3 regions of the Mycobacterium sp. 134 genome follow, and region 2 is predicted to be linked to each of the others. Evidence: predicted binding sites of a transcription regulator. Region 2 holds the regulator's gene; each other region holds the start of a gene.

Region 1 (10,362 bases), 980 kb from region 2:
GCCGACCGACCAGATCAACGCGGGCTGTTATGTGTTCAACCGCAACGTCATCGACCAGATCCCGCGCGGCCGGGCCCTGTCGGTCGAACGCGAGATCTTCCCCGAGGTGCTCTCCCGCGGACTGAAGATGTGCGGGTACGTCGACGCCTCGTACTGGCGGGACATGGGCACACCAGACGATTTCGTGCGCGGGTCGGCCGATCTGGTCCGTGGCATCGCACCGTCGCCGGCGCTCAACGGCCGTCGCGGTGAGTCCCTGGTCCACGAAGGTGCGGCGGTTGCGCCGGGCGCCTTGCTGATCGGCGGCACCGTGGTGGGCCGCGGCGCCGAGATCGGTGCCGGCGCACGCCTCGACGGCGCGGTGATCTTCGACGGGGTCCGCGTGGAAGCCGGTGCGGTGATTGAACGTTCGATCATCGGCTTCGGCGCCCGCATCGGACCGCGGGCACTGATCCGCGACGGCGTGATCGGCGACGGGGCCGACATCGGTGCCCGCTGCGAGCTGTTGCGCGGTGCCAGGGTGTGGCCCGGCGTGGCCATTCCCGACGGCGGTATCCGGTACTCGACCGACGTCTGAGATTGCACCTACTGCGCCGAAACTACGCTCTCTGACGAGAATTGGCGGAAAAACGTCAGATAGCGTCGTCTCGGCGTTGCGGCCGCGCCGCAGCTGCCCGCCGGCGTACTGCACCCAAGCCCCGGGTTAGGCGCTGACCATCTCCTGGCTGCGGTCCCAGAGTTGTTGTGCCAGAACAGGATCGTTGGCCTGCTTGTTCGGCCGACCGGGCTTGCGTCGGGCGTAATACTGTCCGGAGGTCCAGTCGGTGCCGGGGCTCGACGTGGCCAGCCACACCAACTGATCTGCCCCCTTGTCCGGGCTGATCAGGATGAGCTTCTTCAGCGGTGTGCGGTAGAGGAGTTCCAGGGCCGGGTTGTTGGCCTCGGCGCCGAAGTTCGAGGCCACCGAGCCCGGATGGAACGCCGCCGTGGAGATCCCGTCCGAGTGGTGGCGGCGGTGCAGTTCCTTGGTGAACAGGATGTTGGCCAGCTTCGCGTCGCCGTAGGCCTTCTGCGCCTTGAACCCGCGTTCGTGGTTCAGGTCGGTGATGTCGATGTGGCCGAACAGCCGGTTGCCGACGCTGGAGGTGTTGATCACCGATGCCTTGGCCGCGATCAGGCGATCCAGCAGCAGGGTGGTCAGCAGGAACGGGGCCAGATGGTTGACCTGGAACGTCTTCTCGAACCCGTCGACGGTCTCCTGCCGGGTTCGGCCCAAGAGGCCGCCGGCGTTGTTGGCCAGCACGTCGATGCGCGGATACCGATCCAGCAGCTGGGTGGCCAGGTCGCGGACCTGGCCGAGTTCGGCGAAGTCGGCAACGAGGTAGTCGGCGCCGAGCGCACCCGCCACCGCCGCGGTCTTGCCGGGTGACCGGCCCACCACCACGACGTTGTCGCCGCGCCGGCTCAATTGGCGGGCGGCTGCGGCACCGACGCCGTCACTGGCGCCGGTGATGACGATGGTCCTGCGCTCCGGGTTCACCGGGCCCAGACTAGACGGTCCCGGTGACAGAGTCGGCGAGTTGTTGAAGGCCGAAGTCGGTGCCATCGGGCAGGGCATCCAGTGGCCACCAACGTAGGTCCAAAGACTCGTCGCTGCAGGCGATCTCGGCGCCTGCCGGGGCCCGGACCACGAACTGCATGTCGAGGTGGCGGGTCGGCACTCCCAGCGAGCAGGTCACGGGATGCACGTGCAGCGCCGCCAGGTGCGGGTCGATGGTCAATCCGGCGATGCCGGACTCTTCGGTGGCCTCGCGCAGTGCCGCCGAAGGCATGTCGGAATCCGATTCCTCACAGTGCCCGCCGAGCTGCAACCAGCGGCCGAAGCGGGGATGCAGGGTGAGCAACGTCTGCGTTCCGGTGTGATCGACGACCAGTGCCGAGGCGGTGATGTGGCCGGGCACGCACGCGCGCAGGCAGGCATCGGGACGGGCGGCCAGGAACGACAGCACCGCGTGCCGCAGTGTGTCCTGACCGGGATCGGTCGTCTGCCAATTCGTCAGCATCTCGACGGCGGAGGCGTGCAGGCTCTCGGCGCTCACTTCACGACCAGCAGGCCGTCGGTGGGCACCGGGTCGCGCGGCGGTTGTGGATCGGCGGCGTGACCGATCGCGATGGCGCCCAACGGCTCCCAATCCGCGGGAAGATCGAGTTCGGCACGCACCAGGTCACCGGCGAAGATGGTCGATCCGATCCAGCAGCTGCCCACGTCGCGTACCGCCAGCGCCACCAGCAGAGCCTGTACCGCGGCGCCCACCGCGACGGTGAACATGGTGTGCTCGGCCTGGGTGCGGGCCTCGTCGGGATAGCTGTGGGCACCGTCGGGAACCAGGAAAGGAATCACCAGTTCCGGAGCGTCGTACAGGATCTGGCCGCGGTTCACGCGCCGCTCCACGGACTCCGGGTCCCGGCCGTCCCCGGTGAGATCGGTCCGCCACTGCTCCTTCATCCGGTCCAGCAGCCGGGTGCGGGTGGCGTTGTCCTGCACCCAGACGAAGCGCACCGGACGGGTGTGATGCGGGGCGGGTGCGGTGAGTGCCTCGCTGACGGCGGCTTCGATGAGTGCGTGGTCGACCGGCTCGTCGGAGAACGAGCGCACTGAGCGACGCAGTAGCTGAGCTTGATTGCGCCCCATCTCGATTGCCTCTGCCGTACCGAGCCAGAACAGGTCGTCCTCGCCGGACCGCAGCAGCGTGCGGGCGTTCGACCCGTCGTCGGTCAGCTCCAACCCTCGCACCACCGCGACGGGGATCGCGGTGAGCTTGCCCTTCACCAGATCGGCTGCCGCAGCGATCTCGTCGGCCACCGCCACCTCGGTGACCAGAAGTTCGTTGCCATGCCGGTCGTGTGCGCCGGCGTATCCGTGCAGGACGGTGAGCCCGGACGCACCGATCGCGAAGTCAGCTTGGCCGTTGCGCCAGGCGCGGCCCATGGTGTCGGTGATCACGACGGCGAGGTTGACGCCGAGTTGCTCACGCAGGCGTACGCGCAAGTCCCGCGCGCTCCCGTCGGGATCCACCGGCAGTAGCGCCAACTCGTTCGAGTCGACGTTGGACCCGTCGACACCGGCAGCGGCCTGGACCAGGCCGATGGCGTTCTCGGTGATCAGCGTCCGGCCCTTGCGGGCCAGTACCCGGACCGCTTCGGAATCGATGAGCTTGCGCCGCAGGGTATCCCGCTCTTCCGGGTCAGAAGGGGCGGTGACGATGCGGCCTTCGCATTTGGACACGATCTTGCTGGTGATGACCAGTACGTCCCCGTCGCGCAGCCATGGCGCCGCCTCGGCCAGCGCGGCAGCCAGGTCATCCCCGGGCCGGAACTCGGGAAGTCCTGGTACCGGCAGAATCTCGACGCGGCCTGCGGACCCGTGCTCGGTGTTCGCGTCGGTGGTCACAATGGGACTCCGGCGAGATCGAGACCGGCGCGCACCATCTCGGCGGTGGTGGGCGGGTCGGTCATCAGCAGTGGCACGGCACGCACCTTCACGCCCTCGATCTCGGCGTCATCGCCTTCGTGTACCAGCCAGCCGTCCAGGATTCCGGTGCCGGACCGGGCGCCGAAGTGCTGACCGACGGCCTGTGAGGTGGAATCCACACCGATGATGGAAAGGCACTCATCTGCCATGCCGCGCAACGGTTTTCCGTTGATGATGGGGGAGTACCCGATCACCGGTGCCGCGGTCGAGCGCAATGCGCCCCGGACTCCCGGGATCTGCAGGATCGGTCCGATGCTCACGACCGGATTTGACGGCGCCAGCAACACCACGTCGGCATCGGCGATGGCCTCGGCGACACCCGGCGCGGCGGTTGCCTGTTCCGCACCGACGAACGCAAAGCTGTGCGAGGGCACCTGCGCGCGGTAGCGCACCCACCATTCCTGGAAATGGATGGCCCGTCGTTCACCGTCGGCGGGGTCGGTGATCACCACGTGGGTTTCACTGCGGTCGTCGGTGACGGGCAACAGCTGCGCCCCAGGTGACCAGCGCTTACACAACGCCTCGGTGACCTGGGACAGCGGGTAGCCGGCGCGCAGCATCTGGGTGCGGACCAGATGGGTGGCGAGGTCCCGGTCGCCCAGGCCGAACCAGTCGGGTTGCACGCCGTATGCGGCCAGTTCTTCCTTGGCGTGCCAGGTCTCGTCCTTGTGGCCCCAACCGCGCTCGGGGTCGATACCGCCGCCCAGGGTGTACATGCAGGTATCGAGGTCCGGGCAGATCCGGACTCCGTGCATCCAGGCGTCGTCGCCGACGTTCACGATCGCTGTGAGTTCGTGCTTGCTGTCGCTCCCGGCAAACTGGCCGAGGCCCAACAGGTGCTGCACCCCCAGCAAAAACCGGGCGCCTCCGACGCCGCCGACCAGAACGGTGATCTTCACAACGTCCGACCCTAAGCGTTCCAGGCTCGCGGATGGAAACGACGTCGTCACGGGCAGGACACGCCGATGTCGCGACGCGCCGATTTGACATTACGAGATGGTATGAATTCGCACCCTGGCGCTTGACCCTGGCAGCTAACACGTGTGTAATCACAGATGTGTCATTTCCCGGTCGGTGACTGATTCCGGTGTCGCAGACCGAGATTCGATCATTTGTTCGAATGGGGTGACCGCATATCGCAATAGTGGGGCTCCACTTAGGATCTACGAGACCGAGTGAGGAGGCGGGGGATAATGTCTTATGAGAGCGGCGATTTCGATCGTGTGGTCCGGTTCGACAACCGGCTACTCGGCTCACTGGACAACGCACCGCACATCAATGCGGCACCGGCACCGCTGGGGGAAGCTGGACGTCCTCAGCTGAGTTTGGTTCCGGAGCATATTGATGCTGATCCGGAAGCCGAAGACGACCAATGGCAGGAACGTGCGCTGTGCGCACAGACCGACCCGGAGGCGTTCTTCCCGGAGAAGGGTGGGTCTACCCGCGAGGCCAAGCGCATCTGCCTGGGTTGCGAGGTGAAGGACGCATGCCTGGAGTACGCGCTTGCGCACGACGAGCGTTTTGGTATTTGGGGAGGACTGTCCGAACGGGAGCGTCGCCGGCTCAAACGCGGCATCATCTGACGCTCCAGCTCGACGGAGCGCTCACCGAAAGGTGCGGCGCTCGGTGTCAGTCGTCGTCGATAGTCGGGTCGATGACTGACGGTTCCACTCCCAGATAGGTGGCCACTTGGGCCACCAGGATTTCATGCAGCAGGTCCGCGAGCTCATCGGGTCCTTTGACTCGGCGCTCGATGGGCTTGCGGAACAAGACAATTCGAGCCCGGGTCGCATTTCCTCTGACGTCGACCCCGGCAGGTATCAGCCGCGCCAATGCGATCGGTCCATCGGCGATGACCTCGGGTGGCCATTGCACACTGTCCGGATCTTTCGGAGACATCCGCGGAATCTCGTCGACAGCGACATCGAGTTCTCGCAGGCGCGACGCCCACCGACGTTCGATCGGCTCGTAGGCCTCCAGCACCGCCATGTCGAACCGCTCGGCCCGGCTGCGCCAGCCGGGAACCGAGCGTGGAAGCAGCGGCCCGCGCATATCGCGGCCGCGGCGCGATCGCCATGGGTTCCGCTGGGCCACGGCGATGATCGTAACGGTTCGGGATCGGGGCCCCGACGGCCGCGTGTCCAGCGGCGCACAGCGATCGTCCAAAGTAATCTCTGGAGCGTGAATGTTCCCCGTCGCTGCTGCCGGCCCGGGTGCCCGCACTATGCCGTGGCGACGCTGACTTTTGTCTACTCCGACTCCACGGCGGTAGTCGGACCCTTGGCCACGGTGTCTGAGCCTCATTCCTGGGATTTGTGTGTCGGCCACGCCGGCCGTATCACCGCGCCGCGGGGCTGGGAGCTGGTCCGGCACGCCGTGCCGCTGCCCACTCATCCCGATGAAGACGATCTGGTGGCGTTGGCCGATGCGGTCCGCGAAGGCCAGCCCGGTGCCGTTCCCCGGGGCGGGGTGGTGGCCGGATTCTCGGATCCCGCCACCGGTCTGGGCACCAGCGCGGTGATGGCACCGCAGGCGCGCCCGGCGGAGACCAATGGACGTCGTCGCGGGCACCTGCGGGTGTTGCCGGATCCCACCGATTAACCCTGAACAGACGACGACCGGCCCAAGAGTAGTGAACGTGTCGACGCCGCCCGACGGTTAGGCTGGCGCCAACGATTCCGTTTCACAAGGAGCTATATGTCTAGGCCAGCGGCGGCTGTTCACGATGTCATCAAGGCCTATGACGTCAGAGGTCTGGTCGGCAGTCAGATCGACGAGGCGTTCGTGACCGAGGTCGGCGGTGCATTCGCTCGTCTGGTCCGCGGCGAAGGTGCCGCGCAGGTGGCGATCGGTTACGACATGCGGGCCAGTTCGCCAACGCTGGCAGCGGCATTCGCCGACGGTGTCACCGCCCAGGGCCTGGATGTGGTCCGCATCGGCCTGGCCTCCACCGATCAGCTGTACTTCGCTTCGGGCCTGTTGGATTGTCCCGGGGCGATGTTCACCGCGAGCCACAACCCCGCCGCCTACAACGGCATCAAACTGTGCCGTGCCGGGGCCAAGCCCGTCGGCAAGGACACCGGACTCTCGGTCATCTCCGATGAGGTGATCGCGGGTGTGCCGGCCTACGACGGCCCGCCCGGAGCCCTCTCCGATCGAGATGTGCTGGACGACTACGGCAGCTTCCTTCGGTCCCTGGTCGATCTCAGCGCGCTGCGGCCGCTGCGCATCGCGGTCGATGCCGGCAACGGCATGGCCGGCCACACCACCCCCGCGGTTCTCGGGCCGATCCCCGGCGCCACGGTGCTCCCGCTGTTCTTCGAACTCGACGGCACCTTCCCCAATCACGAGGCCAACCCGCTGAATCCGGCCAACCTGATCGACCTGCAGGCCCATGTGCTGGCCACCGGTGCCGACATCGGCCTGGCGTTCGACGGCGACGCCGACCGCTGCTTCGTGGTCGACGAACTCGGCCGTCCGGTGTCGCCGTCGGCGGTGACGGCATTGGTTGCCGCCCGCGAGCTCAAGCGTGAGATCGGTGCCACGGTAATCCACAACCTGATCACCTCACGTGCCGTTCCCGAGTTGGTGATCGAGCGTGGCGGCACCCCCGTGCGGTCCCGGGTCGGACACTCCTACATCAAGGCGCTGATGGCCGAGACCGGCGCGATCTTCGGTGGGGAGCACTCGGCGCACTATTACTTCCGTGACTTCTGGGGCGCCGATTCCGGCATGCTCGCGGCCCTGCACGTGTTGGCCGCACTCGGAGAGCAGGACCGCCCGCTCTCGGAGTTCATGGCGGATTACCAGCGTTACGAGGCCTCCGGCGAGATCAACTTCACCGTCAGCGATGCCCCGGCGTGCGTGGAGGCCGTGCTGAAATCCTTCGGCAGCTCGATCCAATCCATCGACCACCTCGACGGGGTCACGGTCGATCTCGGTGACGGCAGCTGGTTCAACCTGCGCACGTCGAACACCGAGCCACTGCTGCGGCTGAACGTGGAAGCGCGCACCGCCGAGGACGTCGCCGCGCTCGTCGACAGAGTTTCGGCACAGATCCGTGGGGTGAGCGAGCCGGTGCCGTGAACGCCGTGGACGCCACGGTCGATCTAGACGACGGCGACGGACTTGTCGCCGCCGATCGCAACGGTCTGCTGCGGGCCGCGGCGATGGCAGGCGCCCAGGTTCGGGCCACCGCTGCCGCGTTGGCGGAGGGTCTGCTCGACCCGCTACGCGCCGATTACCCACCGCGCACGGTGATTTGGGTTGCCGGCCGCGGTACGGCCGAGAATGCCGGGGCCATGCTGGCCGCCGCGCTCGGCGCGTCGATCTCGGCGCCCATCGTGGTGGCCGCCGAGACCCCGCCGTGGCTCGGCGCACTCGACGTGCTGATCGTGGCCGGCGACGACCCGGGTGATCCGGCCCTGGTGAACGCGGCCGCCACCGGCGTGCGTCGCGGTGCCAGGGTGCTGATCGTGGCGCCCAACGAGGGGCCGTTGCGTGACATCGCGGCCGGGCGCGCGGTGGTGCTGGCGCCCCGACTGTGGGTGCCAGACGACTTCGGGCTGACCCGGTATGTGGCCGCGGGGCTGGCCGCACTGCATGTCGTGGATCCGGGGATGCGCGTGGATCTGTCCGCGCTGGCCGATGAACTGGACGCCGAGGCGCTGCGCAACAGCGTCGGGCGAGAGCTGTTCACCAATCCGGCCAAGACGCTGGCCGAACGGATGTCGGACAGCGCGGTCGTGCTGGCCGGCGACAATCCGGCCACCCTGGCGCTGGCCCGGCACGGGGCGACCGTGATGCTGCGCCTGGCCGGGGAAGTGGTGGCGGCAGCCGGACTGGGTGACGTGCTCGCTGCGATAGGCAGTGGCGCGGTCGGACCGTCCGCGGCCAGGTCGCTGTTCCATGACGAGGAGATCGACGGACCGCTGCCACGCCGCATGCGCACGTTCGCGTTGATCACCGACACCGAACGGCAGGCGGTGGGGGCACGCGTCAACGGATTCGACGACATCGCGGTGATCGGCGCCGAGGATGTGCCGGAATCGGCGGAGACAACGCTGCCGGTCGGGCGCCCGGAACAACAACTGGCGATTCTGGCTGTCCGCTTGGAGATGACGGCCGTATATTTGAAACTGGTTCGAGGATAAGAAGTGCATCTGCTACGGGGCGCGGTGCGGACCTATGCCTGGGGTTCGCGTACGGCAATCGCTGATTTCACCGGAAGGCCCAGTCCGACAATCCATCCGGAGGCCGAGCTGTGGCTCGGGGCGCATCCGGGCGACCCGGCCTGGCTGCAGACCGAACACGGTGAAGAGTCGCTGTTGCAGGCGGTTCACGACGACCCCGAGGGCCAGTTGGGCAGCGTGGCGATCGGCCGATTCGGCGATGCACTGCCATTCCTGGTCAAGGTGCTGGCCGCCGACGAACCGCTGTCGTTGCAGGCTCACCCCAGCGCCGCGCAGGCCCGGGAGGGCTTCGACCGCGAGGATCGGCTGGACATCCCGGTGTCCTCGCCCATACGCAACTACCGCGACCGGAGCCACAAACCCGAATTGCTGGTTGCGCTGGGGCAATTCGATGCGCTCGCCGGATTCCGCACCGTGGACCGCACGGTCGAGCTGATGCGCGCACTTGCGGTCTCGGATCTTGACCCGTTCATCAACCTGCTCTCCGATCAATCCGACGCCGACGGGTTGCGGGCTCTGTTCACCACCTGGATCACCGCGCCGCAGCCTGACCTCGACGTGCTGGTGCCTGCAGTTCTCGACGGGGCGGTCCATTACATCCGTTCCGGGGCAAAGAAATTCGCCGCCGAGGTCAAGACGGTGCTGGAGCTCGGTGAGCGTTATCCCGGTGATGCCGGCGTGTTGGCCTCCCTGTTGCTCAACCGCATCAGCCTGCGCCCCGGGGAGGGCATCTACCTTCCTGCCGGAAACCTGCACGCATACCTGCACGGTGTCGGTGTCGAGGTGATGGCCAACTCCGACAACGTGCTGCGCGGTGGGCTGACCCCGAAGCACGTGGATGTGCCCGAGCTGCTGCGGGTGCTGGACTTCACCCCGACCCCCGAGGAGCGACTCCGCCCGGAAACCGTCACGGACGGGGCGGAAACCATCTATCAGACACCCGCGCAGGAGTTCGCGGTGTCGGTGCTGGCGGTCGACGGTGAACACATCGGTGCCGAGATCGACGTGCACTCCCACCACGATGGCCCGCAGCTGCTGCTGTGCACCGAGGGCGCCGCGGTGGTCTATGCCGACGACGACAAGCTGACCATGCAGCGCGGCGCGGCGGCCTGGGTGGCGGCCGAGGACGGCCCCATCCGGTTGACCGCCGCCGAGCCGACGAAGCTGTTCCGCGTGACGATCGGGATCTAGCGGGTACCGGTCACGGGCACGGCGTCGAGGACGCCGACCTCGCTGTCTCGGCTCTTGCGCCCGGCGACCCATTGTTTGACGTTGTTACGCATCGCGCGGCCGATCAGGCGGGGTGTCGGCACCAGATAGAGACTGTCGAGCAAGCTGGTTCTGCTCAAGAACCATTCGGCCAGAACGGGGTCGGTCTCGGCTGCGGCGACAAACTGGGTGAAGAGTTCGTACGCCGGCCGGTACCACCAGGGGCGGTCGCCCTGCGCCCCGTGTTCGGTGTGGTCCGCCGCGCCGTTCATCATCCACACCGGCCAGATCGTCTTGGCGTTGCGGAACGCCAGCCGCCACATCACGTTGTCCATGCCCTCGGCCAGCGCCCGGCGGAGATTGCCGGCCTGCAGTGCTGCCATCGTCACGCCCTGTCCGAACGTGGGGTTGAGGCTGGCGATGGCGTCA
Region 2 (10,362 bases):
CGGCGGTCAACGCGCCGCCATCGCCGCAGCCAAGCTCGGCAAGTCCGTTGCGGTGATCGAGCGGGGCATGATGCTGGGCGGGGTGTGCGTCAACACCGGCACCATCCCGTCCAAGACGCTGCGGGAGGCGGTCGTCTACCTGACCGGCATGAGCCAGCGCGAGCTCTACGGCGCCAGTTACCGCGTCAAGGACAAGATCACCCCGGCCGATCTGCTGTCGCGCACCCAGCACGTCATCGGCAAGGAGATCGACGTCGTGCGGTCCCAGCTGATGCGCAACCGCATCGAGCTCTACACCGGCCACGGCCGGTTCTCCGACGACCACACGATCGTCGTCGAGGATCCTGGCCGCGCCGAACTCGTCACTGTCCGTGGACGTTTCATCGTCATCGCCACCGGGACCAAACCGGCCCGGCCGGCGGGGGTGACATTCGACGAGGCGCGGGTGCTCGATTCCGACGGCATCCTCAATCTCGCGACCCTGCCGACCTCGATGGTGGTGGTCGGGGCAGGGGTCATCGGCATCGAATACGCGTCGATGTTCGCGGCGCTGGGCACCAAGGTCACCGTCGTCGAGAAACGCGACGACATGCTGGAGTTCTGCGATCCCGAGATCATCGAATCCCTGCGCTTCCACCTCCGCGACCTGGCGGTGACGTTCCGGTTCGGCGAAGAGGTGACCGCTGTCGACATCGGCACCTCGGGCACGGTGACCACCCTGGCCAGCGGCAAGAAGATCCCCGCCGAGACCGTGATGTACTCGGCCGGACGCCAGGGGCAGACCGATCACCTCGATCTGGCCAACGCAGGCCTGGAAGCCGACAACCGCGGCCGCATCTATGTCGACGACAACTTCACCACCAAGGTGGACCACATCTACGCGGTCGGCGATGTCATCGGCTTCCCGGCGCTGGCCGCGACATCGATGGAGCAGGGCCGGTTGGCCGCCTACCATGCCTTCGGCGAGCCCACCAAGGCCATGATGAGCCTGCAACCGATCGGCATCTACTCGATCCCGGAGGTGTCCTTCGTCGGGGCCACCGAGGTCGAACTGACCAAGGATTCGATCCCTTATGAGGTGGGTGTGTCCCGGTACCGCGAACTGGCCCGCGGCCAGATCGCCGGGGACTCCTACGGGATGCTCAAGCTGCTGGTGTCCACCGAGGACCTGCGGGTGCTGGGCGTGCACATCTTCGGCACGAACGCCACCGAGATGGTGCACATCGGGCAGGCGGTGATGGGCTGCGGCGGCACCGTCGAATACCTCGTCGATGCGGTGTTCAACTATCCGACGTTCTCAGAGGCCTACAAGGTCGCGGCGCTCGACGTGATGAACAAGCTGCGCGCGCTCAACCAGTTCCGGTTCTAGCAGTCGGATTCGAGTGCGGCGGGCGCCGCGTCGCCGGGTCCGCCTGCCTCGGCCCGGACCAGCAACCGGGCGATCCGGTCGTCGAAGTGCGGCGAATAGGACACGTCGTCGTCGCATCCTCCCCCGTCGAGTCCGCCGACCAGACCGGTCACCGTCGACCCGGAAACCCACGGGGAACCACTGAAACCGTCGGTCAGGCCCGCACAGGCCAGAGACGGGTACCCCTGGGGTGACCATTCGGTCGCGCCGCGGCACGCCAGTGGGCTGCCGCCCTCGCCCATCGGATAGCCGGTCACCGTCACCGGAACACCGGGCGCGGGTGCCGAACCCAGTGTCAGCCCGCCGCCGGCCGCCGCGAGCAGACTCGCACCGGAGCCGCCGGTGACCCGCACGATGGCGTAGTCGGCTTGCGGATCCTGCTCGGCGAGCCACCGCGGGTCCAGATACACCGTGCTGACGTGCCAGGTATCACCACCGCTGGTGTCGAACCCGGGGACGAATGTGGTGTCGACGCCGTCGAGTAGACAGTGCGCGGCCGTCAGGATCAGATTGCCGGACGCGCTGGCCAGCACCGATCCGCTACAGGTGTGCGTCGTGGTGTCGCCCAGGAACAACGCACCGACCCGCCGGTCCGGTGTCACCGACTCGGCCCCGGCCTGCGACAACGGGCTGGCTGCCACCGGTGGACTGCTCGCCGGGGCCGGGGCGGGGGCCGCGGTCCCGCCGCCCGCGGTCACGGCGCCGGGCCCGGTGCATGCCGCCACCCCGGCGGTCATCGCTGCCGCCGCGACTGTGAGCTTCACCATCCGGGTCACCTGCATCATCACGATTTTGCCTGATCGTGGGGATATCCGCCGGAATGCCGAACCCGTCCCGGCGCGTTCGCACGCACTAGCGGGCCGGAACGACCCGCGGCCCGGGTATGCGGGACACTAGATGACATGGCGGTAGGCCGTCACAGCGTCCTGCCGCAGCGAGGAGACGAAGCGAGATGACTGACAGCACCGACACCCCCGACCAGCACTACCAGCCCGATCAGAGCGGTATGTACGAGCTTGAGTTCCCGGCGCCGCAGCTGTCCTCCTCGGATGGCAGTGGCCCGGTGCTGATCCATGCCCTGGAGGGGTTCTCGGACGCCGGTCACGCCATCCGGCTCGCCGCCGAGCACCTCAAGGACACCCTCGACACCGAGCTGGTGGCCTCCTTCGCCATCGACGAGCTGCTCGACTACCGGTCCCGCAGGCCGTTGATGACGTTCAAGACCGACCACTTCACCAGCTACGAGGAACCCGAGCTGAACCTGTACGCGCTGCACGACGACATCGGCACGCCGTTTCTGCTGCTGGCCGGCCTGGAACCGGACCTGAGGTGGGAGCGGTTCATCACCGCGGTGCGACTGCTCTCCGAGCAGCTCGCGGTGCGGCGCGTGATCGGCCTCGGCACCATCCCGATGGCAGTGCCGCATACCCGCCCCGTCATGCTCACCGCGCACGCCAACAACAAGGAACTGATCGCCGACCACACCCCCTGGGTCGGTGAAGTCCAGGTTCCGGCGAGCGTCTCCAACCTGCTCGAGTTCCGGATGGCCCAGCACGGCCACGAGGTGGTGGGTTACACCGTGCACGTCCCGCACTACCTGGCCCAGACGGCCTATCCGCCGGCGGCCGAGGCCCTGCTGGCCGAGGTGGCCCGGACCGGTTCGCTACAACTGCCGCTGGAGAAACTTTCCGAGGCCGGTGCCGAGGTGTACAGCAAGATCAATGAGCAGGTAGAGGCCAGCGCAGAGGTCGCCCAAGTGGTGACCGGGTTGGAGCGCCAGTACGATGCGTTCGTTGCCGCACAGGAGAATCGGTCTCTGCTCGCGCGTGACGAGGAACTGCCCAGCGGTGACGAGCTGGGAGCCGAGTTCGAACGGTTCCTCGCCCAGCAGACCGGTGACAAGTACAAAGACGACAAGTACAAAGACGGACGAGACGGCTTCGGGGACGGATTCCCGAACGGCGACAACCACTCATAGGAGCCCGATGGCGGGCCGAGAGCGAGGTTGACCAGCATGACCGAGCGCAAACCCCATCTGCGGACCGTTCGCGAGCTCACCCCGACGCTCGAGTACCGCACGATCCACGGTTACCGGCGGGCCTTCCGGGTCGCCGGGTCCGGTCCGGCGATCCTGCTGATCCACGGCATCGGCGACAACTCCACCACCTGGCACACCGTGCAGTCGGCGCTGGCGCAGCGGTTCACCGTGATCGCCCCGGATCTGCTCGGTCACGGCAGCTCCGACAAGCCGCGTGCGGACTACTCGGTGGCGGCCTACTCCAACGGCATGCGGGACCTGCTCAGCGTGCTCGACATCGACCGGGTGACCGTGGTCGGCCATTCCCTGGGCGGCGGCGTGGCCATGCAATTCGCCTACCAGTTCCCGCAGTTGGTCGACCGCCTCATCCTGGTCGGCGCCGGCGGGGTCACCAAGGACGTCAACATGGCGTTGCGGGTCGCCTCCCTACCGATGGGCAGTGAGGCCCTGGCGCTGCTGCGGCTCCCCCTGGTACTGCCGGCGTTGCAGCTGGCCGGCCGCGCCGCGGGCGCGGTGCTGGGATCGACCGGCCTCGGGCACGACATTCCGGACATGCTGCGCATCCTGGCCGATCTGCCGGAGCCGACGGCATCGTCGGCATTCGCCCGGACCCTGCGTGCGGTGGTGGACTGGCGTGGCCAGGTCGTCACCATGCTGGACCGCTGTTATTTGACCGAATCCGTTCCCGTGCAACTGATCTGGGGCGACTCCGACTCGGTGATCCCGGTCAGCCACGCTCGGATGGCCCACGCCGCGATGCCCGGTTCCCAGCTGGAGATCTTCAAGGGATCCGGGCATTTTCCGTTCCATGACGATCCCGAGCGCTTCGTCGAGGTGGTCGAGCGCTTCATCGACACGACAGAACCGTCGGTCTACGACCAGGATCGGCTTCGCGACCTTCTGCGCAGCGGGCGGACCGAATCGACGATGTCCGGGCCGTTCGACACCCAGATCGCGGTGCTCGACGCGATGGACGCCGACGAACGCAGCGCGACCTGACCTTCTCACCCGTATGGGTCTCCGGGCGGTCCACCCGGAGACGGTCGGCTGCGACGTAGCATCGGATCATGGCCATCGACGTCACCGTGTTACGCGTGTTCACCGACTCCGACGGCAAGTACGGCAATCCGCTCGGCGTCGTCGACAACAGCACCGTCGCCCCCGACGACCGGCAACGGATCGCGACCGAATTGGGTTACAGCGAAACCGTATTCATCGATCTGCCGCAGCCCGGCGGCAACTCGGCCAGTGCCCACATCTTCACCCCGGTCGCCGAGTTGCCGTTCGCCGGGCACCCGACCGTCGGTGCGTCGTGGTGGCTGCGCGAAACAGGGCTGCCGGTCCATACCCTGCTGGTGCCCGCAGGAATCCTCCAGGTGGAGTACGACGACGATCGCGCCATCGTCAACGCGCGTTCGGAGTGGGCACCGGAGTTCGCCATCCACGACCTGGCCTCGGTCGACGATTTGCTTGCCGCCGACCCCGACGATTTCACCGATGCGGAGGAGAACTACCTGTGGGCCTGGATCGACGAGGCGAACGGCACCTTGCGATCGAGGTCGTTCGCCCCGCACCTGGGAATCCCCGAGGATGAGGCCACCGGCGCGGCGGCGGTACGGATGACCGACTATCTCAGCCGCGATCTGACGATCATCCAGGGCAAGGGCTCGGTGATCGAGACCCGCTGGAGTCCGGAGGGCTGGGTGCGCCTGGCCGGCCGCGTCGTCAACGACGGCACCTCCCGCCTGGACTGAACCGGGGACCGAACCCGGGCCGGATTACGCCTCGGCGCGGTGGGCGCGAAGCGCCTCGATCTCGCGCTCGAAGTCTTCGGCTGACGAAAATGACCGGTACACCGAGGCGAATCTCAAGTAGGCGACCTCGTCCAGTTCGCGAAGCGGTCCGAGGATCGCCAAGCCGACCTCGTGACTGGGGATCTCGGGTGTGCCGAGGCCGCGGACGGCGTCCTCGACCTTCTGCGCCAGCACGTTGAGGGCGTCGTCGTCGACCTGCCTGCCCTGACAGGACCGACGCACCCCGCGGATGACCTTCTCGCGACTGAACGGCTCGGTCACCCCGCTGCGCTTCACCACGGCCAGCACGGCCGTCTCAACGGTGGTGAACCGGCGGCCGCATTCCGGGCAGGACCGCCGGCGCCGGATGGCCTGCCCCTCGTCGGTCTCGCGGGAATCAACCACACGCGAATCAGGGTGACGGCAGAACGGACAATGCATTACCGCTCCTTCGTCATGCCGCCGGACAACTAGCTCGAGCGCCCTTGAGCGTACCCGCGTTGCCCGCGGGAGACTCACCGCCGGGTCCAGTGGGGTGTAGGTGCTCAAGCCGACGCCGGCCAGTGTGGCTGGCAGCCAGGACGATTCAGCGGACATCGCACTGCTCAGCCAACCGGGGCGAGCAGCGTCTGCCCTGCGTCGACCGCCACTGAGTCGAGCTGGTTGAGATCGCGGATCTGCTCGACGACCCGGGCCACCGGGGCATCAGGGGCGACCCGTCGGGCCACCTGCTGCAGAGTCTCCCCCGACTTCACCTGGACCACAGCCAGTTCGGTCGGCGTCGGCGTCTCGGCGCCCACGACCCCGCCGAGTTGGGCCACCAACCCGAGCCACACGGTGATGCCTGCGGCGACGAGCGCCAACAGGACCGTGGTCAACGGCGTGATGGGCCGGCTGCGATGGGACGCCCGCGACATCAGCACGCCGGTTCCGCGGTATCGGACCCCACCGGTGTCGGGACGGGAGGGTGCAGGCCGCTGGACCCGGCGCACCGGCCGGGGTGCGGCGGCGCCGAACTGGGCGCGGGCGCGGGGCGGCTGTGACTTCTGCGTGGCCCGAACAGCGCTGGAACGGCTATCGGCGGGGATATCGATGATCGCCATCTGACTGCCTTTCGGTGGGTCGTATTCGCTCTTGTGTTCGAACATAGTCGCTCAAGTGTTCGATGGATAGAACATGTGATCGAACTGTTGCCAAACGATAGAACGGACCACCGACAAGTTCGGGCCGCGAAGCCGCACACCACCCGCTCCAGGCCCCCCGTGAGCCCCTCGCGCACCCCACCAGCGGACACGCGCGCAACACGCGTCGAACACATGTTTGATTAATGTTCGACCAGCGACTACATTCGGCCTCATGAGCGACGACCGCAGCAGGGACGGCAGCATCGACAGCCCGGCCGGATCGGACAGCGCGGGCCCACGCCGGGCCGAGGGCGGCCTCACCGACCGGCAACGGACCATCCTCGACGTGATCCGAGCGTCGGTGACCAGTCGCGGCTACCCGCCCAGTATCCGCGAGATCGGCGACGCGGTCGGCTTGACCTCGACCTCATCGGTCGCCCACCAGTTGCGCACCCTCGAACGCAAGGGCTACTTGCGGCGCGACCCCAACCGGCCGCGTGCCGTCGACGTGCGCGGCGCCGACGATCCGGCGGCCGCAGTGGTGTCCACCGATGTGGCCGGCTCCGACGCGTTACCCGAACCGACCTTCGTACCGGTGCTCGGGCGTATCGCCGCGGGCGGTCCCATCCTGGCCGAGCAGGCCGTCGAGGACGTCTTCCCGCTGCCCCGCGAACTGGTCGGCGAGGGCTCGCTGTTCCTGCTCAAGGTCGTCGGAGACTCGATGGTCGACGCCGCGATCTGCGACGGCGACTGGGTGGTGGTGCGCCAGCAGAGCGTGGCCGACAACGGCGACATCGTGGCGGCCATGATCGACGGCGAAGCTACCGTCAAGACCTTCAAGCGGACGCGCGGTCAGGTCTGGCTCATGCCGCACAACCCGGCGTACGACCCGATCCCGGGCAACGACGCCGCGGTGCTCGGCAAGGTCGTCACGGTGATCCGCAAGATCTGACCGACCGAGATCGGGCCCGGCCGCACCTCGATGTGGCCGGGCCTTCAAATTCAGTCGGCTCGCACAAATCCGTTCGTGCGAGCGAATTCCTCACTGGCGAACCAGATCTCGGCTGTCGCGTCGTCGTACTCGCTGCTGTCGGGTGCCCAGTACCGGCCGGACTTCGTGTCGGCCTTGATCGGGTAACCCTCCGGTGCGCGGTTCGGGTCGTCCAGCGGTAGGTGAATGGCCGTGGCGCTGGGGATCTCATCGAGTTCGATGGCCGCATGGCGCCCACTGTGAGCCTCGCTGCTGTAGGCCTCGCTGCTGCTGTAGGCCTCGGCCTCGGTGATGACCCGCGTCGGAGCGGTGTCGACGTTGTCCTGATCGCTCGGCACGGCCAAGCCCGCCGCCGCGAAACCTACCGCTTCGCGCACTCCGCCGGCCGGGCTCGCGAGCGCCCGGGTATCTGTCAGGTCCTCGTCCACGAGATCCGCTTCGATCTCGCCTTCGGCGTCATCGCCTTCGGCGACTTCCTCGAATTCGGCATCTATTGGCGCGTCGAGATCCTCGTCCTCGTCGAAATCGTCGTCCTCGAAGTCATCTTCTTCGAAGTCGTCGTCGTCATCGAAGTCGTCGTCCTGGTAGCCGCCGTCGTCGTAGCTGTCGTAGCGCTGTTGGGGCTCCGGACCGGCCAGCTGCGAGGAATCCTCGGGTGGCTCCTCCTCCTCGCCCGGCGCTCCATAGCCGCCTGGCGATCCGTGCGGAGCGGCCCATTGACTGACGGGCATCGCGATGTCGGTAGGGCCGTCGTACGGGGACGCCGCCGCGCCGCCCGCCGATTCCTCGCCCGGGCCGGCGAATCGCGCCGTCGTGGCCTCACCGGCACCGTAGGCGGAAGTCGGCGCGTAACCCGCCTCCCGTGCCCCGCGCTCGTCACCCAACTCGTCGTCGTACCCACGCGATTCGTAGCGCGTGTCGTCGTACCCGCCCTCGTCATAGTGCGGTTCGCCGTGGTCGCCGTCGTAGTCATCGTCGAACGGATCGTGGTCGAAGTCGTCATCGTCACCGGCCCGGCGGCGGTGCCAGAGCGCTGCCCCCACGATCAGGCCGGCGAGCAGCAGAACCGGGACCACCGCGATCAGCCACCACCAGCTCCAATGCCAGGAGAACGGCTTCTTGGCGTCCGGGCCGGAAGGCTGCGGACCGGTGGCGTGCGGCTGTCCCACACCCGGAACCTCCAGCCCGCTCAGCTCGGAGGCGAGTTTGGAGGGCTCGGTGGTGAACTTGTTGGCGTCGCGGTCCCAGGAGATCGCTCCCCCGCTGAATCGCTGACTGATGACGGTGCCGTCTTCGGTCTGGTCGGCCATCGGGGCACCCAGTGCGCCCTTCGCCCCGCCGAGCTTGTCCCAGGCCGCCTTCATCGCGCCGCGGACGATCACCGCGCCGTAGTCGGGAGTCCAGAAGATGACGGGGTTGTCGGCCGCGGCGAAGGTGCTGATCCGGCTGTTCGGGCCCAGCCCGCCCTCGGACTCGCTGGCGGTCGGGAAGCCCAGATCGCCCTCGGGACCGCCGACGCTCTCGTACTTCTCCAGCAGCTGGCCGGTGATGGCGTTGGCCCCGGTGGCCGGGGTGTAGAAGATCTTGCCGCCGGCGTAGTTCTGGCCGAACCCGCCGTCACCGATCGGATACTGATCGCCGTCCTTGGCTCCCAGCGGACCCATCGCCCCGCCCGCCGCACGCCGCGCCGCCGCGATCGCCGCGGCGGGATCCGACGGTATGTCCAGGTCGGCGAGCTGGTCGGCCAGCTCCGGCGGCACTGTCGTGAACGCCTTGGTCTTGCGGTTCCAGGAGATCTCGCCGCCGGTGAACTTCTGAGAGCTCACGTCGCCGTCGAACGACTCGTCTTCGGCCGGGACACCCAGTACACCGGCAGAACCGCCGAGCTTGTCCCATGCGGCGTTGATGGCGCCCCGGACCACCCGGGCACCGGTCGCCGGGGTCCAGAAGATGACGGGATTGTCAGGCGCGCTCAACGTCGAGTTGCGGCTGTCGGGAGCACGCCCGGCGCCTTCGTCGATGGTGGGGAATCCCAGGTCGCCTTCGGCCGGGCCACCCAACGACTCGTATTTCTCCAGAATTGCACCCTGCATGAAATGAGCGCCGGTCGCCGGGGTGAAGAACATCTTGCCGCCGGCGAAGTTCTGCGCGAAGCCCGAACCCGCTGCGTACACGCCGCCCTGACGCGGTCCCAATGGGCCACCGTCGCCGCCGCTGGCATCCCAGGCCGCGGTTACCGCGGCGTCGGCGTCCGACTCCGGGGTGGCCGAAGCCACCGCAGGCACCATCAAACCAGCGACCACGAGTGCGAGCAGGCCGACCGCCAACCGCCACACGGCCGCGCTCAGCCTCGCTCCAGGCCTAGTCATGCGCTCTCCCCGCTCGTTCGGCAAAGTTTTCTCAGAAATGTCCCGCCCCGACAACTTTGCTTCAGCAGGTGACGATAACCAACTAACGCGGCCGATCATGACCAAAAAAGCCCCAATATCTGGGTCCGACGACCCAGATTTGGGCTTCTCGGGGCGTCACGCTGGGTGATTCCGGTGCGTCAGACACCCAGACTGCGGCCGATGATCTCCTTCATGATCTCGGTGGTGCCGCCGTAGATGGTCTGCACCCGGGCATCCAGGTACGCCCGCGCGACCGGGTACTCCCGCATGTAGCCGTAGCCGCCGTGCAGCTGCAGGCAGCGGTCGATGAGTTCGACCTGCTTCTCGGTGGAGTACCACTTGGCCATCGCGGCCTGCTCCACGGTGAGCTTCTCGTCGAGGTGCAGCCGGATGAACTCGTCGACCATCATCCGCACCACGGTGGCCTCGGTGGCCAGTTCGGCAAGCAGGAACCGGCTGTTCTGGAAACTGCCGATGGGCTTGCCGAATGCCTTGCGTTCCTTGGTGTACTGCACCGTCTGCTCCAGCACCGCCTCCATCGCCGCGGCGGCCATGATGGCGATCGAGATGCGTTCCTGCGGCAGGTTCTGCATCAGGTAGACGAATCCCTGACCTTCC
Region 3 (10,362 bases), 320 kb from region 2:
AGGTCATCGCCGATGCCGGCTACGGCGACAACTTCGGTCACGGCCTCGGCCACGGTGTCGGACTGCAGATCCACGAAGCGCCGGGAATCAACGCCGCCGCCGCCGGTACACTGCTTGCTGGCTCTGCGGTCACCGTTGAGCCAGGTGTCTACTTGCCCGATCGCGGCGGTGTCCGGATCGAGGACACCCTGGTCGTCGGAGAGGCGGCACCCGACCTGCTTACCCGGTTCCCCAAGGAACTGGCCATTTTGTGACAAAAGCTTAGGAGCTACACCCTCATGGCATCGACTGCCGACTTCAAGAACGGGCTCGTCCTGCAGATCGACGGACAGCTGTGGCAGATCGTCGAATTCCAGCACGTCAAGCCGGGCAAGGGCCCGGCCTTCGTGCGGACGAAGCTGAAGAACGTGGTGTCCGGCAAGGTCGTCGACAAGACCTACAACGCCGGCGTGAAGGTGGAGACCGCCACCGTGGACCGCCGCGACGCCACCTACCTGTACCGCGACGGCAACGACTTCGTCTTCATGGATTCCGAAGACTTCAATCAGCACCCGTTGTCCGAGGCGCTCGTCGGCCGCTTGGCCGACTTCCTGCTGGAGAGCCTGCCGGTGCAGATCGCCTTCCACGAGTCCGCGCCGCTGTACCTGGAACTTCCGGTGTCCGTCGAGCTCGAGGTGTCCCACACCGAGCCCGGTCTGCAGGGTGACCGCTCCAGCGCCGGCACCAAGCCCGCCACCATGGAGACCGGCGCCGAGATCCAGGTGCCGCTGTTCATCAACACCGGTGACAAGCTCAAGGTCGACACCCGCGACGGCAGCTACCTCGGCCGCGTGAATGGCTGACCATGCCTGACCGCCGTGGCGACCGGGGCCGTCACCAGGCCCGCAAGCGCGCCGTGGATCTGCTGTTCGAGGCCGAGGCACGCGGTCTGACGCCGGAGGCGGTGGCCGACGGCCGCACCGCGCTGGCCGAGGATCAGCCCGACGTCACCCCGCTCAATCCGTACACGGTGTCGGTGGCGCGCGGTGTCACCGAACATGCCGCCCACATCGACGACCTCATCTCGGCTCACCTGCAGGGATGGACGTTGGAGCGGCTGCCTGCCGTGGACCGCGCCATCCTCCGGGTGGCGGTCTGGGAGCTGCTGCACGCCGAGGACGTCCCCGAACCCGTCGCCGTGGACGAGGCCGTCGAGCTGGCCAAAGAGCTGTCCACCGATGAGTCGCCCGGATTCGTCAACGGGGTGCTGGGCCAGGTGATGCTGGTGACCCCGCAGATCCGGGCCGCAGCCGCAGCCGTGCAGGGCGCCGTTCAGGACCGGCCCGAGCAGTAGGTTCATATCCCGGAGATCGGGATCGTCGGTGCCGTTCGGTGCCACGATGTTGTTACGTGTGTGACTACACGTACCGACATTCGGAGGCCGCTGATGGGACACGAGTCGAGAAGTATCGCGGGGATCGGCGAGGACGGCCTGCACCTGCACGCCTGCCCGCTGTGTGAGGCAATGTGCGGCTTGGAGATTCAGGTCTCCGACGGCAAGGTTGCGACCGTTCGGCCGAACAAGTCCGACCAGTGGAGCGCGGGTCACATCTGCCCCAAGGGTGCGTCGCTGGCCGGGTTGCACGACGACCCCGACCGGATCCGCCGGCCGATGATCAAGGTGGACGGCGAGTGGCACGAGGTCGACTGGGACACCGCCTTCCGTCGCTGCACCGAACTGCTCGCTCCCGTCATCGAGAAGTACGGCATCGGCGCGGTCGCGGCGTACACCGGAAATCCGCTGGCGCACTCGTTCTCGCTGTCCCGCTACTCGGCGATCCTGCTCGGCCTGTCCGGCATGCCGATCACCTACTCGCCGGGCACCATCGACCAGTGGCCGAAGAACCTGTCGTCGCACCTGATGTACGGCAGCTGGTGGGCCTTCCCGACGCCGGACATCCAGCGCACCGACCTGCTGGTGGTGATGGGGGCCAACCCCGCGGCCTCGCAGGGTTCGCTGCTGGCCGCCCCCGACGTGATGGGCATCATCGCCGGTATCCGTAAGCGCGGCAAGGTGATCGTCATCGACCCGGTGCGCACCGCCACCGCCGTCAAGGCCGACGAGTGGTTGCCGATCACGCCCGGGACTGACGCGGCACTGCTGCTCGGGATCGTCCACACCGTGTTCGACGAAGGGCTGGTCAACCTCGGCGAGTTGGAACGCCACCTCGACGGAGTGTCCACCCTGCAGCAGGCGGTGGCCGACTGGTCGCCCGAAAGGGTCTCTGCTACAACAGGTATCGACGCCGAGCGTATTCGTGGACTGGCCCGCGAGCTGGCCGGCACGCCGCGCGCGGTGGTCTACGGCCGGATCGGCACGTGCAATCAGGAGTTCGGCAGCCTGGCCAGCTGGCTGGTGGATGTGGTCAACATCGTCACCGGTCACTTCGACACCCCCGGCGGCGCGATGTTCGCCAGGCCGACGGCCTGGACGGTCACGAGCCAGCCGATCCCGGGGTTGGAGGACGGGGCGCCGAATTTCGGCCGCTACCGCACCCGGGTGCGCGGGGCCAAGGAGGTGCTCGGGCAGGTGCCGGTGTCATGCATGCTCGAAGAGATCACCACGCCCGGTGAGGGACAGCTCAAGGCCCTGATCACCGTCGCGGGCAACCCGGTGCTGTCCACCCCGGGCGGCGACAAACTCGACGAGGCGCTGCCGCAGCTGGACGCGATGATCTCGGTGGACCTGTGGCTCAACGAGACCACCCGGCACGCCGACGTGATCCTGCCCGGTGCCTCGGCGCTCGAGCAGCCGCACTCGGCGGACCTGCTGCTGGGTGCGGCGATCAACAGCTTCGCCCGGTACTCACCGCCGGTGTTCCACCGCGAGGATCCCGATGCGCCGGAGGAGTGGGAGATCCTGATCCGGCTCACCGGGCTGTGCACCGGCACCCCGGCCGAGGATGTCGACATCGCCGCGCTCGATGACGGCTGGTTCGACTACCTGTGTTTCACCCAGGGGCTCGACGGCGCCGAGATCCGTAAGAAGTACGACCACGGCGGCCCCGAGCGGATGCTCGATCTGACGCTGCGGACCGCCGCGTTCGGCGACCGCTACGGCGACAACCCCGACGGTCTGAACCTGGACAAGCTCAAGGCCCACCCGGACGGAATCAACTACGGCCCCATGGTGCCCCAGGTGCCCGAGGTACTCGGCACCGCCGACCAGAAGATCCGGCTGGCGCCGCAGTATCTGCTCGACGACCTGCCGCGGCTGGCCGAGCGGCTCGATCGAGCCCCCGACGAACTGGTGCTGGTGAGCCGACGCCATCTGCGGTCCAACAACTCCTGGCTGCACAACGTCGGTTCCTTGATGAAGGGACGCGACCGGTGCACCCTGCTGATGCACAGTCAGGATGCGGCGGCACGGAGGATCGCCGATGGCGACAACGCGGAAGTGGCGTCGGCCGGCGGCAAGATCGTGGTCCCGGTCGAGGTGACCGATGCGATCAAGCCCGGAGTGGTCTCGATGCCGCACGGCTGGGGCCACGGTCAGCCCGGTACGCGACTCGGCGTCGCGAACGCGTCGCCCGGGGTGAACACCAACATCCTGTCGCTGCCCGATTTCCTCGACGAGCCGTCGGGAAACGGAGCGCTCAACGGCATTCCGGTCACGGTCAGCGCGACGACGATCTAGTGGTCCCGTCAACCGCCTGGTTCTTCCGGGGGAACCAGTAGTTCCTCGGGGTGGAAGTGGTGGTTGAGGGTGTCTTGTCCGGTGTTCATCAGAGGTGGTGGATGCCAGTGGACCCGGCCGGTGTCTGGATCGATGCTGGTGGTCCAGCCGAGTCCGACGAGGCGGTTGTCGGGTCCGCAGCCCAGCGCGAGGTCGGGGGCGTCGGTCTGCCCGCCGTGCCGCCAGTCGGCCTTGGCGTGGTGCACCTCGCAATAGTCGGCCGGTGCGGTGCATCCGGGGCGGGTACAGCCGCGGTCGCGGTTGTAGAGCAGCAGTCGTTGTGCTTTGGTAGCCAACCGTTTGGTGCGGGCCAGGTACAGCGGTTCGGCGGTGTGGTGCTTGTACACGGTGAGGTAGTGAAAGCTGTGTGATGCCAACCGGATCAGGTCGTTCATCGGCATCCGGATGCCCGCGCCGGTGACAGCGATCCCGGCGCCGGCTTCCAGCTCGGCCAGGGTGGTGGACATGACCACTGTGACCGGAAGGCCGCCGTGCCGGCCGAGCCGTTTGGACATCAGCACTTCGCGCAGCGCCACTTTGAGGGCGTCGTGATTGCGCTGCGCCACGGTGCGGGTGTCCCGGTTGGCGGCCGCCTGCTGGTCTTGAGCGTCCTGTTCCTCGGAGGTGTCGAGTGCGGCCTCAGCGTCATCGAGCGGATTGGGCGAGGGGTTGTGGATCGGTTCGGGATCATCGGGGTTGTTGATGCCCGGTGCACCCCACACGCCGGTGACGGTGGTCAGGTACGCCGCTGTCTCGGGGTCCAGCCAGCCCTGGACGTGCACCAGTCCGTCGGCGTCCTGTGTGCCGATCCGCAGCCCACGCAGGTGGGCCGCGACATCGGGTGAGTCGCCGTCCTGGTTGAGCAGATAGAGCAGTTTGTCCGCTGCGGCCTTGAGCGTTTCAGGAGTGTCGCAGTTCGCCGCGGCTACCAGGTCCGATTCGATCTGGACGAGTTCAGCCGTGCTGACGTACTTTCTCGCCTCCACCAGAGTGTCGCGGATGATCGCGATGTGTTCGGTGTTGATGGTCCCTGACAGCAGCGCCTCGGCGCAGGCGGGCAGTAGCGGCTCCAACACCTCACCGCCGATCGCATACCGGGGCCCCAGCTCGGCGGCTGCGGCGACGCGGCGTGAGGCTTCCTTGCCGCTGATCCGCATCCGGGTGGCCAGCACATCCTTCCAGGACTTGCCGCCGATCTCGTGCGGGGCGGCCTGAGCCATCAGGGCGGCTTGGATTCGGTGATCGATCATCGCCTCGATGCGGGCGTGTTGCTCGCGTTCGGATTGGAGCGCCAGCAGCTCCGCGGTGTCGAGTCCGGTGAAGTCGACATCGACGAGCGACGCGATCGCAGCGCGGTGGCCGGCCAGTGCGGTCTGCACCCCACCCCGGTTCTGCGCCAACTCCACTACCACAATTCGAACACTAGTTCGATGCGCCGACAAGAACCCGTGGAATGGGACTGGCGAGACAAAAGTGGCCAAAGTTTTTTCGGGCCGGCGCGGCGACGTTTCGATCATCGCGATTTGTAAATTCTTGCCGGGATCGAGGTGGCGCAATGCCGGTCGGCAAGGCGGTTTCGCCAGGTACGGATCCTTGGCCGGCGGCGCAATCGGTTAACCTGCGCCGAGGGCTGATTCGTCGCACTGCAGGTGCCTCCAACAGGCCCTTACCTTGAGTGCGTGTCTTCCCAGCCCGAAGCTCATCCCGTATCTCTACCCAACCGCCGTGCGCGCGCCGACCAGGCCCGCCAGGTGGCCGACGTGCTGCGCCATCAGATCTACGAGGGCACCTATGCCGGGGCGCTGCCGGCCGAGGCCGAACTGGCCGCCGAATTCTTCGTCTCCCGCAACACCATCCGTGAAGCCCTGGCCGTCCTCAAGTCCGAGGGCCTGATCGACCGCGGCACCAAGGTGGGCACGCATGTGGCGGGCCGCAAGTACGACCACGGCCTCGATGCGTTGGTGGGGCTGAAGGAGACCTTCAAGGACTACGGCGACGTCCGCAACGAAGTCCGTGCCGTGCAGCGACTCTCGGCCCCGCCCGCGGTGGCCCGCAAGCTGGCGTTGGAGCCCGGCGCCCAGGTGGTCTTCATCGAGCGCCTGCGCTACCTCGCCGATCTGCCGCTGTCGCTGGATCTGACCTACCTGGCTCCCGAGATCGGCGAGCAGGTGATCGGACACGCACTGGAGGACAACGATATCTTCGCGCTCATCGAACGGGTCAGCGGACACCGCCTGGGCGGGGCGAGCCTTGCGCTGGAGGCGGTTTCGGCTGACCCGCACACCGCCGCGACGCTGCAGGTGCCGGCCGGATCGGCGCTGCTGATGGCCGAGCGGCTCACGAGTCTGGACGACGGAACGCCCGTCGACCTGGAGTACATCAGGATGCGTGGTGATCGAATCACCATGCGCGGCAACCTCATCCGAGACACATGATTAGGAACAGCATATGACGCTGGTCAACCAACGCGCCGATGTCCCCGTGACCATCGACGAGTCCCTGTGTATCGAGGGCTGCACGTTGTGCGTCGACGTGTGTCCGCTCGATTCGCTGGCCATCAATCCCGAAAACGGCAAGGCCTTCATGCACGTCGACGAGTGCTGGTACTGCGGGCCGTGCGCGGCCCGCTGTCCCACCGGCGCCGTCACCGTCAACATGCCCTATCTCATCCGTTAGAGGACCCGAAGTGAAAACAGCCCTGATCGCCCTCACCGCCGGTCTCACGCTCGCGACCGCCGGCTGCTCCCTGGACTCGGCGACGAAATCGGCCGATACGGTCGACGTCGTCGTCGGCTACCAGTCCAAGACCATCAACACCGTCACTGCCGGAACCCTGCTGCGCGCCCAGGGTTACCTGGAACGCCGGTTGGCCGACATCACCACCCGCACCGGCACCAAGTACAACGTGACGTGGCAGGACTACGACACCGGCGCCCCGATCACCGCGCAGATGGTGGCCGAGAAGATCGACATCGGCTCGATGGGTGACTATCCGATGCTCATCAACGGGTCCAAGACCCAGGCCAACGAACGCGCCAAGACCGAGATCGTCTCGGTCACCGGGTACAACCCGAAGGGTGCGCTGAACATGGTTGTGGTGGCACCGGATTCGCCGGCCAAGTCGTTGACCGACCTGGCCGGTAAGAAGGTCTCGGCCAGTGTCGGATCGGCCGGTCACGGCATGCTGGTGCAAGCCCTCGGCAAGGCCGGGATCGACGCCAAGACCGGTGTGGAGGTGCTCAACCAGCAGCCGCAGGTCGGTGCATCGTCGCTGGAATCCGGTCAGGTCCAGGCGCTTTCGCAGTTCGTCGCCTGGCCGGGTCTGTTGGTTCACCAGGGCAAGGCCAAGCTGCTCTACGACGGTGCCGAACTGAACTACCCGACCCTGCACGGTGTCGTGGTTCGCCGGGCGTATGCGGCCGATCACCCGGAGGTGCTCGACGCGTTCCTGCAGGCGCAACTCGACGCCACCGACTTCCTCAACACCAAGCCGCTGGAGGCGGCCCGCCTGGTGGCCGAGGGCAGCGGGCTGCCACAGGAGGTCGTGTACCTCTACAACGGGCCGGGCGGCACCTCGTTCGACACCACCCTCAAGCCGTCACTGATCGATGCGCTCAAAGGCGATGTGCCCTACCTGAAGTCGATCGACAACTTCGCAGACCTCGACGTGGCCGGTTTCGTACAGGACGGACCGCTGCGGGCGGCATACTCCGCGCGCGGTCAGGACTACGACAAGGCACTGAACTCGAGCGCCAATCCGTCGGCCCTGAGCGGCACCGACCCGGTGTGCCGCACCGCCGTCGACAATCCCGCCACTGCCGGCGAGCTGTGGCTCGACGGATCGGACACCACCACCGCGGCCGCGACGCCGGTCTGCCTGCTCAAGGCGATTCGGCAGGCAGAAGGTGAGGGCAAGAAGGTCCGCGCCGCCTACGTCTCCGACGCCGAGCTGGGTACCCGGTGGTTCGCCGACAAGGCCGTGTGGGTGCGCCTGCCCGCACCGGGAGCCGAGGGGTACCTACCGTTCGGAACCCAGGCCGGTGCCGAGCGCTATACCGCCGCGCATCCCGGTGCGGTGATCGTCGACTATCGGCAAGCCCTGGCAGGTGCGGTGTGACCACCACCGATACCCCGCCCGTCGCGGTCAGCGACCCTCCGGCACCGTCGGAAACGCAGCATTCCCGGCACACGCCCTCGGCCTGGCCGCATCGCCTGGTGCGGCTGGCGTCGGTGGTTGGCGCGGTCGTCCTCTGGCAACTGCTGACCGCCAACGACGTGCGCCTCGGTCTGCGGTTCGACACCCTGCCGACCGTCACCGAAATCACTGCGGCCCTGGTGAACCGGCTGGGCACGCCCGAGTACTGGCTGGATCTCGGGCAGTCGCTGATCCGGATCCTCACCGGGTTCGGGATCGCCGCGGTGGTCGGCGTGATCACCGGAATCCTGCTCGGGCGCACGGCCTGGTTCGCCGACATCTTCGGTCCGCTCACCGAGCTGGCCCGGCCGATACCGGCGATCGCCATGGTGCCCGTGGCCATCCTGCTGTTCCCCAGCGACGAGGCGGGAATCGTGTTCATCACGTTCCTGGCCGCCTACTTCCCGATCATGGTCAGCGTGCGGCATGCGGTGCGCGCCCTGCCGACCATCTGGGAGGACTCGGTGCGCACCCTCGGTGGCGGTCGCGTCGACGTGCTGCGCCAGGTGGTGCTGCCGGGCATCCTGCCCGGACTGTTCGGCGGGCTCTCGGTCGGCATGGGAGTGGCCTGGATCTGTGTGATCTCGGCCGAGATGATCTCGGGCCGCCTCGGTGTGGGTTACCGCACCTGGCAGGCGTACACGGTGCTGAACTATCCCGACGTGTTCGTCGGCATCATCACGATCGGCGTACTCGGTTTCGTGACCGCCGCGGCGGTTGAGTTGATCGGCCGCCGGGCCACCCGCTGGCTGCCGCGTGGTGAGGAGGAGACGCGGCGATGAGCGCTCGCGCGAAGAGCATGTCGATTAGCCCCACTGACACCGTCACCCGGACGGCCACCGGAATGAGGCTGGAACTCGATCGAATCCGGTTGTCCTACACCGGCGCCCCGGTGATCGACGACCTGAGCCTGACCGTCGAGCCCGGTGAGATCCTGGTGCTCACCGGCCCGTCGGGATGCGGTAAGTCCACGGTGTTGCGCGCGCTGACCGGACTGCTGCGGCCCGACGGCGGCCGGGTGCTGGCCGACGGCGATCCGGTCACCACCACCTCACGGGACCGCGGCATGGTGTTCCAGGACAGTGCGCTGCTGCCGTGGCGCACGGTGCGGTCCAACATCGAACTGGCCCTGCAGCTCCGCGGCGAGCCGCGCAATGGACGCAGTGGGGAGTCCAAGGCCGGGCGCAAGGAGCGGGCCGATCGATGGATCGCCGAGGTCGGCCTGACCGGGTTCGCCGACTTCCTGCCGAAGAACCTGTCCGGCGGTATGCGGCAGCGGGTTCAGCTCGCGCGCGGTCTGGCCGGCGCACCGCGCGCGGTCATGATGGACGAGCCGTTCGCGGCCCTGGACACCCAGACCCGGGCGGCCATGCAGCGGTTGCTGATCGACACCTGGCAGGCCCATCCGACGACGATCGTGTTCGTCACCCACGACGTCGACGAGGCGCTCACGCTCGGTGACCGTGTCGCGGTGCTCGGTCGTGCCGGGCAGCCGTTGCGCGCCCTGATCGAGGTGGCCCAGCCCCGCACCGACCATCCCGAACGATCCGCGCTGCGCGCCGAGATCATTGCCGCACTGGAGCAACCGTGACCGAATTGACCGAGATTCCCGATGTCGATGACGCGATTCGCATCGACTGCGACGTGCTGGTGATCGGCGGTGGCACCGCGGGCACCATGGCGGCGCTGACCGCCGCCGAGAACGGCGCCCAGGTGCTGCTGCTGGAGAAGGCCCACGTGCGCCACTCCGGGGCGCTGGCCATGGGCATGGACGGCGTCAACAACGCCGTCATCCCCGGCAAGGCCGAACCCGAGGACTACGTCGCCGAGATCACCCGGGCCAACGACGGAATCGTCAACCAGCGCACCGTGTATCAGACCGCGACCCGTGGATTCGCCATGGTGCAGCGGCTGGAACGCTACGGGGTCAAATTCGAGAAGGACGAACACGGTGAGTACGCCGTGCGGCGCGTGCACCGATCCGGCTCCTATGTGCTGCCGATGCCCGAGGGCAAGGACGTCAAGAAGGCGCTGTACCGGGTGCTGCGCCAGCGCTCGATGCGCGAGAAGATCCGCATCGAGAACCGGCTCATGCCGGTACGGGTGCTGACGCAGGGCGGACGAGCTGTCGGTGCCGCCGCATTCAACACCCGCACAGGAGAATTCGTGACGGTGGCGGCCAAGGCCGTGATCCTGTCGACCGGGGCGTGCGGCCGCCTCGGACTGCCCGCCTCGGGCTATCTGTACGGCACCTACGAGAACCCCACCAACGCGGGTGACGGGTACGCCATGGCCTACCACGCGGGCGCCGAACTGTCGGGAATCGAGTGCTTCCAGGTCAATCCGCTGATCAAGGACTACAACGGCCCAGCATGCGCCTACGTGGCCAACCCCTTCGGCGGCTATCAGGTCAATGCGCTGGGGGAGCGGTTCGTCGACTCCGACTACTGGT

What was found. Region 2 encodes LexA, which represses DNA repair genes until DNA is damaged. Its sites were predicted from a motif close to CGAACANNTGTTCG; they were not measured.
Region 1: cofD (2-phospho-L-lactate transferase) is a predicted target of LexA. The motif match lies at 4,638-4,651, and genes of this name have one in related genera.
Region 3: ACNQVK_RS21880 (DUF222 domain-containing protein) is a predicted target of LexA. The motif match lies at 5,132-5,145, and genes of this name have one in related genera.

Annotation. Positions count from the first base shown of each region.
Region 1 is NZ_JBLVUN010000008.1:4,889,652-4,900,013, reverse strand. Features, by position in the region: gene ACNQVK_RS28110 (NDP-sugar synthase) at 1-577, shown strand, start outside; gene ACNQVK_RS28105 (SDR family NAD(P)-dependent oxidoreductase) at 704-1,540, opposite strand; gene ACNQVK_RS28100 (NUDIX hydrolase) at 1,551-2,063, opposite strand; gene ACNQVK_RS28095 (coenzyme F420-0:L-glutamate ligase) at 2,096-3,451, opposite strand; gene cofD (2-phospho-L-lactate transferase) at 3,448-4,431, opposite strand; gene ACNQVK_RS28085 (WhiB family transcriptional regulator) at 4,852-5,115, shown strand; gene ACNQVK_RS28080 (metallopeptidase family protein) at 5,162-5,584, opposite strand; gene ACNQVK_RS28075 (DUF3499 domain-containing protein) at 5,714-6,133, shown strand; gene ACNQVK_RS28070 (phosphomannomutase/phosphoglucomutase) at 6,230-7,618, shown strand; gene ACNQVK_RS28065 (TobH protein) at 7,615-8,685, shown strand; gene manA (mannose-6-phosphate isomerase, class I) at 8,689-9,915, shown strand; gene ACNQVK_RS28055 (FAD-dependent oxidoreductase) at 9,912-10,362, opposite strand, start outside.
Region 2 is NZ_JBLVUN010000008.1:3,913,775-3,924,136, forward strand. Features, by position in the region: gene sthA (Si-specific NAD(P)(+) transhydrogenase) at 1-1,369, shown strand, start outside; gene ACNQVK_RS23400 (trypsin-like serine peptidase) at 1,366-2,175, opposite strand; gene ACNQVK_RS23405 (proteasome assembly chaperone family protein) at 2,361-3,386, shown strand; gene ACNQVK_RS23410 (alpha/beta fold hydrolase) at 3,423-4,445, shown strand; gene ACNQVK_RS23415 (PhzF family phenazine biosynthesis protein) at 4,514-5,200, shown strand; gene nrdR (transcriptional regulator NrdR) at 5,225-5,680, opposite strand; gene ACNQVK_RS23425 (LysM peptidoglycan-binding domain-containing protein) at 5,845-6,342, opposite strand; gene lexA (transcriptional repressor LexA) at 6,596-7,315, shown strand; gene ACNQVK_RS23435 (LGFP repeat-containing protein) at 7,366-9,723, opposite strand; gene ACNQVK_RS23440 (acyl-CoA dehydrogenase family protein) at 9,903-10,362, opposite strand, start outside.
Region 3 is NZ_JBLVUN010000008.1:3,595,616-3,605,977, reverse strand. Features, by position in the region: gene ACNQVK_RS21900 (M24 family metallopeptidase) at 1-254, shown strand, start outside; gene efp (elongation factor P) at 279-842, shown strand; gene nusB (transcription antitermination factor NusB) at 845-1,333, shown strand; gene ACNQVK_RS21885 (molybdopterin-dependent oxidoreductase) at 1,427-3,676, shown strand; gene ACNQVK_RS21880 (DUF222 domain-containing protein) at 3,685-5,127, opposite strand; gene ACNQVK_RS21875 (GntR family transcriptional regulator) at 5,395-6,150, shown strand; gene ACNQVK_RS21870 (4Fe-4S dicluster domain-containing protein) at 6,164-6,391, shown strand; gene ACNQVK_RS21865 (ABC transporter substrate-binding protein) at 6,402-7,832, shown strand; gene ACNQVK_RS21860 (ABC transporter permease) at 7,829-8,692, shown strand; gene ACNQVK_RS21855 (ABC transporter ATP-binding protein) at 8,755-9,501, shown strand; gene ACNQVK_RS21850 (fumarate reductase/succinate dehydrogenase flavoprotein subunit) at 9,498-10,362, shown strand, end outside.